Regions from separate parts of the Paenibacillus sp. FSL M7-1455 genome, predicted to be linked through region 1. Evidence: riboswitches for the same ligand, from Rfam matches in the RefSeq annotation. Region 1 holds a riboswitch; each other region holds the start of a gene.
The links. A riboswitch is a leader RNA that binds a small molecule or an ion and turns the genes downstream of it on or off. The one in region 1 is predicted to bind cyclic di-GMP.
Positions count from the first base shown of each region.

Region 2: another riboswitch for cyclic di-GMP. It lies ahead of NYE48_RS09150 (GTP cyclohydrolase II); the one in region 1 lies ahead of NYE48_RS01110 (response regulator).
Region 3: another riboswitch for cyclic di-GMP. It lies ahead of NYE48_RS25420 (amino acid adenylation domain-containing protein); the one in region 1 lies ahead of NYE48_RS01110 (response regulator).

Region 1 is NZ_JBBORO010000001.1:232,132-235,405, reverse strand. It holds gene NYE48_RS01120 (FtsW/RodA/SpoVE family cell cycle protein) at 1-935, opposite strand, end outside; gene NYE48_RS01115 (PadR family transcriptional regulator) at 932-1,264, opposite strand; cyclic di-GMP riboswitch class I at 1,684-1,783, shown strand; gene NYE48_RS01110 (response regulator) at 1,895-3,031, shown strand; gene NYE48_RS01105 (metallophosphoesterase) at 3,087-3,274, opposite strand, start outside.
Region 2 is NZ_JBBORO010000001.1:1,979,065-1,982,338, reverse strand. It holds gene ribD (bifunctional diaminohydroxyphosphoribosylaminopyrimidine deaminase/5-amino-6-(5-phosphoribosylamino)uracil reductase RibD) at 1-891, opposite strand, end outside; gene NYE48_RS09150 (GTP cyclohydrolase II) at 903-1,658, opposite strand; cyclic di-GMP riboswitch class I at 1,844-1,933, opposite strand; gene NYE48_RS28205 (DUF1963 domain-containing protein) at 2,185-2,337, shown strand; gene NYE48_RS09145 (alpha/beta hydrolase family protein) at 2,378-3,226, shown strand.
Region 3 is NZ_JBBORO010000001.1:5,547,104-5,550,377, forward strand. It holds gene NYE48_RS25420 (amino acid adenylation domain-containing protein) at 1-1,780, opposite strand, end outside; cyclic di-GMP riboswitch class I at 1,997-2,096, opposite strand; gene NYE48_RS25425 (4'-phosphopantetheinyl transferase family protein) at 2,227-3,015, opposite strand; gene NYE48_RS25430 (hypothetical protein) at 3,063-3,218, opposite strand.

The DNA.
Region 1 (3,274 bases):
GCGGCAAATCCATGCCCGAACCAGCCCGCCGAAAGAATCGCCGCCTTGGTTTGAAGCAACTGATGGCTGCCCTCCCCCGCCGGATATAAAAACGCATGAAGACGATGGTATAACTGGCTGGCTTGGGCAAGAACGAAAATGTATAAAGACAGCAGCGGAAGGGCCAGCAACAAAAATTGGGCGCCGCTCTTTTTCGTTTTCCAAGTCAGCAAGAAGAAAGCAGCGAGATAGATTAGGCCGTAAAACCAGGAAGACCCTAAGGAAAACAATACAACGGGAAGCGCTCCCCTGCCGACCAGCTGAACAAGATGCTCCGCTCCGCGCCAATCCTTAGCCGGCTTCATGCCTGCCAGCCCCAAGACGAGGATCGGAAGCGAAACGGCCATGATATTGACGCCAAACGGTCCAAACGCGAGAAACACCTTCCTTCCGTTGAGGTCGATCCCTACAAAAAGGGTAAGCAACATCAGAAGTAACATGCCGTAAAACAGCACGGCCGAATGCTTTTGTATTTTGCGGTAATCGATAAAGTAGAACACCATCAGGAAGGCCATGCCCATAAGAGTAAACAGCACTTTATTTTCGACAAGCCTCGTGCCGAATTTCGGGTACATTCCCGATTGCTGGGCGGCAAACACTCCGAAAATGCCCAAAAGCGCCATCGCCGCTATAATAACAAACATCTTCCATTCCACGGCAGGCTTATGAGCCTGGTGTAGGTTGCGCCCAATCGCATCCGGGTCCCCCATCTGGCGGACCGCCTCCGCGGCAGCCTCTTCCTCGGGCATCCCTTCCTCAAGCAAAAGCTCCATTCGTTCTGCCACGTGGGATATAAGCTCCTCGCGGATATCCGCATGCAGCTCCCTGGCGCGAACGTGTCTGCATACCCGGTTCAAAAATGCGGCAACGGCCGCACATTGTTCAAGCTGGTTCACGATGTTCCCTCCCCAATAACCCGATCCACCGCGGTCCGGAATTGGACCCACTCTTGCGTCTTTTCTTTCAGTTGGCCTCTGCCCCGGTCGGTAATGCGGTAATACTTGCGTTTGCGCCCGTCGTGCGTGCTCCAATAGGCATCCAGCCAACCTTCGGCCTCCAGGGAATGCAGGATGGGGTATAACGTTCCTTCCTTCATCGAAAATACCCCCTCCGAGCTTCGCTCGATCTCTTTGATCAGTTCGTAACCGTACATCTCCTTCTTGTTCAACAACGTGAGCACTAAAATAGCGGTGCTGCCTTTCAGCAGCTCTTTATTGACTGCCATCCGACGATCTCCTTATACCTAGATTTACGATATATCGAATTACTATGTATATGAGTATATGTAAATAAACCATGAAATGCAAGAAGGATTCTTAAATCAGCGATCTTTAATAAGCCCCTTATATAAAGGAAGGTTTTCGAGATTTGTATAGGTTTTGTATAGATCCGGTTGCTAAACTATCTTTGAGGCATATTGTAAAAATTTAAACGCTGATTGCCGGAATGCTGAAAACAACCGACATGATCGATAAATAACCAGCGCTGCAAAAAACAACCATTGACCGGATTTTCGGCAATGGTTGTTTTAATATCAGCATGTTTCAGAGCCGCCGATCCCGCCGATCAGACCAAGTTCAGAAAATATTCAGACGGTTCTTGTATAATTCATTTGTTTACTCACTCTTGCTTGAATATATGCTCGTACGATAATGGCACACCCGATTGAAAAACGGGGACGCAAAGCTACAGGGGCTAACGGTTTTGCCATAGCAGCAAATGCCAATGCCAGCCAGCTGCCGAATACGACGGGAATCTCCGTCCTATTTAGCATGCCTGCTGCTTGACGGAGGTTTTTTCTTTTTCCTGCATAACCGCAAGGAAGGCAATACGAATAAAGGTGGAATCAATCAGGATGAGGGCTTTACTAGTCGACGATGAGCCATTAGCTCTGGAATATCTTAAAAAGAAACTTGAATACGATATCGGTGGCGTTAACGTCGTGGGCTTATGTTCGAATCCTTATCAGGTGGTTGGGGTTGCGGTCAAACAGCGGCCCGACGTCGTGTTTCTCGACATCCATATGCCTGAAATGAACGGACTTGAGCTCGGCGAACAATTGCAGGCTGCCGTTCCGCACACTGAAATCGTCTTCGTGACGGGCTACGACCAATATGCCGTACGCGCCTTTGAGCTTTATGCGCTGGACTATATTATGAAACCCGTGCGCTTGGACCGCTTGCGCCTGACGGTTCAGCGTTTGCGCGAAAGGCTTCAGGAAGACCCCGAAGCGTCCGGCAAAGCGAAAACGCCGCTTTTCCTGTGCTTCAATCAGCTTCGGGTCCAGCTTCCCGGAATGGAGCCGCAAACGTTGAAATGGCGCACGAACAAAGCGCAGGAGCTGTTCGCTTATTTGCTTCACCACCGCGAGCGTACGGTCGATCGCGGCACGTTAATCGAGCTTTTATGGCCCGATTTTGATGTGTCCCGGGCGACCCAGCAGCTGTACACGACCATCTATCATATCCGCCAAACCCTGTCCAAGGCCGGCCTGACGATGATCCGCATCATCAAAGGAGAACTTGAAGCCGGATACCGGCTCACCATCGGGGGAGCCCGGGTCGACGTCGAGGAATGGGAGCAGCGGCTTAAGCGGTTAGAAGCTATAGACCTCACGAACGCGGAGGAATACGAGCAGGTCCTCGATCAGTTCGAAGGGAATTATCTGGGGGAATACGAGTACCTGTGGGCCGAATACGAACGGGAACGAATCCGGCTCTTGTGGCTGCAGCACGCGGAAAACCTGGCCCGGTTTTATATGGACCGCGGGAAAAGGAAAGCAGCGATTGACGTGAATCTGCGCATTCAGCGGCAGCTGCCCGACCGGGAAGAAACGTATCTGACCCTAATGACGCTTTACGACAGCCTCGGCGACGCAAGCAGCGTCGAAGAGCAGTACTGGCTCCTTGCCACCAGAATGCGGGAGCTGGAGCTTGTTTTTCCCCCGAGAATCTTGGCGTGGTATGAGCAATGGAAACAGCAAACGCGCTGATTGCAGCAATCCCCCGAACGTAACGTTCGGGGGCGGATGTCAAGCTGTTCTTCGTTTACAGCCGCGGATCGATCTCCCGTTCCTGGCCGACTTCGAACAGCAGATTGGCGGCGATTTCCTGATAGGCCTGATGCTGAGGGGAAATCTCCCCGAATTTGACTTCAAGCATCCGCACGCCAAGCTGATGTTCGTTCAAGGATGTCCGCAGCTTGCGCATAATGCTTTTTTGCTTCATCAGCTTGC
Region 2 (3,274 bases), 1.7 Mb from region 1:
GCTGCCGCCCTCGACAAGCAGGTCGGTAATTCCCTTTTCGTATAACATTTCCGATAATCGCCGGAGGTCCAGCCCGAGCCGGGTCGAAGGAACGAATAGAATCTCCAGCCCTTTTTGCTTCAGCCTGTTGACTTTCTCCGGATCCGCATCCTCCTTCGTGGCAATCCATGTCTTAGCCGCGGTGCAGTCGGTTATATGGGCATCCTCGGGCAACCGCAAATTGGAATCCAGGATGACCCGTACAGGGTTTTTCCCCTTTTCCGGCAGTCTGGTAGTCAGGCGGGGATTATCAGCCAGCACCGTGTTGATGCCGACCAAGATGGCATCGACTTCGTTTCGCAACCGATGCACCTCCCGGCGCGCTTCTTCGCCCGTAACCCACTTCGAATGGCCCGAAGATGCAGCTAACTTCCCGTCCAGCGTCATGGCGACCTTGGAAATAATGAACGGCCGCCGTTTGGTCATATTATGGACGAATCGTTCGTTGAGTCTTTTGGCTTCCTCTTCCAACACGCCCACTTCGACTTCAATCCCTTTATCTCGGAGCAGTTGAATCCCCCGTCCGGCGACCATCGGAGTCGGATCCTGCATAGCCACCACAACGCGGGTTACTCCGGAGCTGGCGACCAGCTCTGCGCAGGGAGGGGTTTTTCCGTAATGGGAGCAGGGCTCAAGGGTCACGTAAAGCGTTGCACCGTTCGTGTGTCCTTCCGCCATACGGAACGCGTGTACCTCCGCATGGGGTTCTCCGGCTTTTCGGTGAAAGCCGACGCCGACAACTTGTCCATCCTTCACAAGGATCGCGCCGACGACGGGATTGGGGTTCGTTTTTCCGCTTGCCGTGGCCGCCAGGTCCAGCGCCAGCTTCATATAATGTTGATCCGGGTTCATGCGGGGCCTCCTTAGCCGAGCTGAACGGTTTCGTTCAGGGGATTGTAAATATGGCCCGATTTTTCGATTTTCGTTGCCAGATACCGGGTATTATGTTGGGATACATCGCCCCAAATCGATACGTGATGATCGGATGCAAGCCCTTTTTCCCGCAATGATTGCAATTTGCGCGGATTGTTCGTAATGAGGCTTACCGGTTTCTGCCGCAATGCCTGAAGAACCTGTATCGCCTCGTCATAGGACCGGAGATCATCCGGAAAGCCCAAAGCGTGATTGGCTTCTACCGTATCGTATCCCTCTTCCTGCAGCAGATAAGCCAACGATTTGGAGAAAAGCCCGATTCCGCGTCCTTCGTGATTGGCCAAATAAAAGAGAGCTCCGCTGCCGTTGTCGACGATCATGTTCATGGATCGGCGCAGCTGGTACCCGCAATCGCATCGTTTGCTTCCAAAGATGTCCCCGGTATGGCAAATGCTGTGCATCCGAATCAACGTGTGCTCCGCATTGGCAAAATCACCGTAAACAAGCACGGATGATTGCTGGTATGAGGCAAGATCGGCAAACGGCAGGATATGGAGAACATCTTCCACCTCAAACGAAGCGCTTTCCGTTCTTAACCAAGTATACCAATTGAAGGTGATCTCCCGCTCCTCCAATTGTACCGGGAGCCGAACAGGACCGACAAGCGCAAGATCGGGACCTTCGGGCAGTTTAACAAGCGTTATTTTGTCCTTCAATAATCGACTAACCTGGTTTGGAATCACAATCATCCATCTCCTTTGTGTATTATCGTTCGTTTTGAGGCTTGCTGACTGACACCGGCTACGACAACACCTTAACGAGAACTGCTCCCCCTTATGTAGAACTGATTTAGGAACACCGTACTTGATATAGAAAACACAAAAAGCCCCCGTCTATGCGCGTAAAGAAATAGACGGAGGCCTCCGCCGTATTCGGTAACTGGCTGGCATAGCGGATGGAATCCGCCTTAGCCCCTGTAGCTTTGCGTCGCCACTTTTCAGTGGGTTTGCCATTATCGTACGATGTCGTATCATATAGAACTTCCGCGATTCTTGCAGGAAAAACGGAAGGAAAAACCTATGATTTTGAGAAAAAAGGAAAATATTCGTTTTTTTATGTAACCACACTAAGAATATAAATGACAAATTTAATAAATGCAACGAAAAGATTGATGCTGCACCCGGGTATTATTTCATGTTCCGGATACGCATCGACTGCCCGTTTGCGGCCATGCTGCCGCTCGGCTAAAATACACGTAGGTATGGTTTCCTCGTGCGAGAAAAAGAAAGGATACAATTGGCGGATTCCGGCGTCGGCAATTTTTTTATCCGCCGCGAGGATTTGGCCCGATTGGATTTTTCGAACGCGTATTATACCCGGGACTGCCTGCAGTCTTGGGTGACCGCCCTCGATATCCGAACATGAAGCAATAAGGACAAGCAAACGAAAAAGGCAGCTGATCTACATGATGATTCATATGACATACCGCTCCGGCGAATATAAGGTAAAGGGTTATCTCTCCCTTCCGTATGGATACGAAATCGAACCGGAAACGCTGGAAGCGCATATCCGGAAAATATACGGCGGGAAGCGGCTTCCCATGACCGTCATCGCGAACAATGCCAAGCGGGAGCGGCTGGATATCCATGAACGGAAATGGCCCGTTCTTGTTTATTGCCGCGGCGGCATCGGCAGGGTCGGGCAGGTCAAAACCGAATGGCTCGAGCGTTTTTCGCAAAGCGGTTTTATCGTTTTTGCCCCGGTTTACCGGGGGACGCAAGGCGGGGAGGGACGGGACGAATTCGGCGGCGCCGACCTGGAGGACGTTCCCGCGGCGTGCCGGCTCCTTGCCGGGCTTCCGTTCGTCGATCCGAAACGGATAGCGGCCATGGGTTTTTCCCGGGGCTCCGTAAACGCCGCGTCCGCGGCTGCGGACACGGATTTCATCTCGCAGCTCGTCCTCTGGGGCGGCGTCTCGGATCTCGCCCAAACGTACGAGGAGCGGGTGGATTTGCGGAGGATGTTAAAACGGGTCGTCGGCAATCCGCGCAAAATCCCCTCGGCTTACGAAGCACGCTCCCCTCTCCACATGGCAGAACGCATCCGCTGTCCGGTCCTCATCGTTCACGGAAGCGAAGATCAACAGGTGGACCCGGGGCACGGCATCCGGATGTACGAACGGCTTCAGGCCTTGGGCAAAGACGCCGAGCTGCATTGGTACGAAGGATACGGCCATCACATGCCTTACGAAATGCACATGCACGCGATCAACCGGATGTTCGACTGGATCCGGAAGCACCAAACCCGGCCATGAACAGTGCCGGGCCGTCGGCGCAAACTTCGACGCGGCCCGGCAGGGTCC
Region 3 (3,274 bases), 5.3 Mb from region 1:
ATTCGATGACGCCGTCTTCCGTCCATCTTGCCAAGTCCCCCGTCCGGTACAGCCGTTCTTCTCCGGTTATTCCTCCCGGCACAAACTTCTGCCCGGTCAGCTCCGGCTGGTTCAAATAACCGCGCGCCAGCCCGCTTCCGGCAATGCACAATTCGCCGGCAATGCCGACAGGCTGCGGATGCCCGTATGCGTCCAAAATGTAGACCCTCGAGTTATCGACCGGATAACCGATCGGAATGTTCGGCGTCAACTCCGTGACCTTATAGGCGGTCGTGACTACGGTGTTTTCCGTCGGGCCGTAGCAATTGTACAGATCATAGTTCTGCCTGCTGAACGATTTCAGCTTGTCCCCGCCCGTCAAAAGAACGCGCAGCGTCGGATGGTCCATCGTCATGAAATGCTCGCAGAACTGGGTCGGCAAAAAGCTGATCGTAATGCCGTGCTGCTTAAAGTACGCATGCAGCTGCGTCGAATCCAGGCGGATTTCTTCGGGAATGACGTGAATCGCCGCCCCCGACACCAGATACGGAAACATCTCCCACACGGAAGCGTCAAAGCCGAAGCCGGCGTATTTGGTGGCCCGGTCCTTCTCGGTCACTCCGAATTCCCGGATGTGCCAGGCGCACAGATTGACAAGCGATCGGTGCTCGACCATCACGCCTTTCGGCCTTCCCGTCGAACCGGAAGTGTAGATGACGTAAGCCATGTCGCCCGGTTCCGCAGATTCGCGCACATTCCGCATCTTTGCATCGGCAGCCTCCGATTCGCCGCGAATATCGGCAGAAAACTCCGCCGCGCAAACCATCCGGCCTTTGAAGCGGACTTTTCCGTCCAGTCTGACCTTCGGCTCGGTGACAAGCAGCTCCGTTCCGCTGTCTTCGAGCATATACGTGATGCGGTCGGCGGGATACGCCGGATCGATCGGCAAGTAGGCCGCGCCCGTTTTCAGGATCGCCAGCGTCCCGACGATCATCTCAAGGGACGGCGTCGCGATGATGCCGACGATTTGCTCGCGGCCGGCTCCCCTCCGTACCAATTCGCGGGCCAATCTGTCCGCTTTTTCGTTCAGCTCGCCGTACGTCAACGATTCGCCTTGGTAGACCACCGCGACGTTATCCGGAGCCTTGTGCGCCTGCTCCTCAAACAAGCCGTGGATGGTCCGGTCCAATTCGGCATGCGCAGCCGTTTGGTTCCAGCCCGCAAGCTGGGCCTCCTCTTCTTCCGTCAGCAGCTTCAAGCCGCCGATCGTCATGTTTGAACCTGCCGCCCATGCGGCCATGATATGCTGCAAATGCCGGCACATGCGGCGAATAAAATCGCCGGGGAACATGCCGTCCGCATGCCAAACCTCGAAGCCGCCCGCTTCGTGTAGGTGCAGCGAGACCGCCAGTTCAAATTTGCCCTGCAGCTCGTCCGGGCCTATGCCGCTTCCCGTCCAGATGGCGGTGTTGCATACCGGGGATCCTTCGTCCAGGCCGGCGCAAATACCGGCGATTTCATCGAAAGCCGCCGACTTGGCCGCATGCTCCGTCATGGCTGCGGCAACCTGAAGCACATGGCTTTGCAGCGCCGTTGCCCCGTCCGCCTTCGTTATGAGCGGATAGGCTTGCTCGGCGGATGCGACGACGGCGAACGCAACCTCCTCCCGGCGCAAATACCGGATCAGCAGCATGCCCCATGCCGCACTCAGCAGCACGCTTGGTTCAATACGCGCGGTCTCGCATGCCTGCCGAATTTGACGCCCCGTTTCCTTCGGCCAGCGATACATAACCCTTTGCATTGGAATGGGCGCCTTTCCGGAATGAATGCGCAGTATCGTCCGTTCTTCCAATTGCTTCACATACCGATTCCATTCATCCAAGTTGGACTTTCCTGTTGTTAACACCGACATGTTCATCTTTCCTTTGCTAGATCATAGGATTCATATATAAAAAAATTAAAAAACAAAAAAACTCTACTTGCCGAGAGTAGAGTTCCTTTGATCGCGAAAACGTCTTTCGGCAGCTGGCTGGCATAGCGAAAAGATCGAGGATCTTGCGCCTGAAGCCCCTTTAGCTTTGTGCCCCTGCCTTTCGGCAGGTTTACCTTTGGCTTGAGTTTTCAAAGTGCGATATTTCAGGTATTGCAGAAAATGAAAATGAAATATCTGAAAAATACACTTTTAATATATCATGTTTATAGTCAAAGTACAGGTTAGATCCTTCCAATAAGAGGCAATAAAAGTGTCTATATCCCGAAATTATGGGAATTGCCATAGGTTATCATTGGAAAAGCCCCCCCTCGCCCTGAATCCCCGGCTTCAGAACATGACTGTAACGCAGCCAGCAGCCCCCCCGGAGAAAAGCGCCGGACAACGACCGCTTGCTCCTCCAGCGGCATGCAAACGGATAACTTGTAGGCGGGGTCAAACGGGACGACTTGAAGATGCAGCTCCGGATCGATCCTGCCTTGATGCACGATGCGAATCCCGGAAGGATGCCTGACCGTCTCCAGCTTGGACAAGCCGATCGAAAGGCCTTTGCCGACGGCTTTGGAATAACTTTCTTTAAGCGTCCACAACTCGAAAAAAAAGGCATCCCGACGTTCGGCGGGCTGCCTTCTCCATTCAGTCAGCTCCCGTGGCGTAAAACACAACTCGGCTGCTTCCTCCTCCGCCCGGCCGATATGCTCGACATCGATGCCGATCGGTCCCCCGGCGCCCACGGCGCATACGACCCAATCCTTGGCATGGGACACGTTAAAATAATAGTCGGGAACGCCTGCCAGGAACGGTTTGCCGTAACCATCCCTGGCAAACTCCACGTTCCGGAGCCGGAGCCCCTTTTCGAGACAAGCCGTCACCCGCTTCAAGGCATCGGAAACGATCACGCGCTCCGCATCCCGCTCCGATCTGTGCCTCGCGGCCCGGGACCTTGCTTCATCAGGCAAAAAAGCGAGCAGCCGCTGCATATCCGCGCCGGCGCCTTCCCGCCAATCGTTAAGATTTACGGCATATATCGTCGCGATGCGTTTCACCTTCTCCCTTCCTCGCTCCTTGCATCGAAGGCCGTTTATGGCACAAGTCAAGGAATCAGTTTGAGCTTGCGCGCCTGCTCTTCGGTCAAAATAAATTCCTCGGCCGGCCATACCTCGTCTTCGTCGTCCACGCCGAACATGTTCATGACCTCGGGCCAAATTCCTTTTTCCACCGCTTCTTCCTGGGTAATAATCACTTTCATGAGCGACCAGCCTCCTCATGTTGACCGTATTTAATTCAAGTATTACCCAATCATGG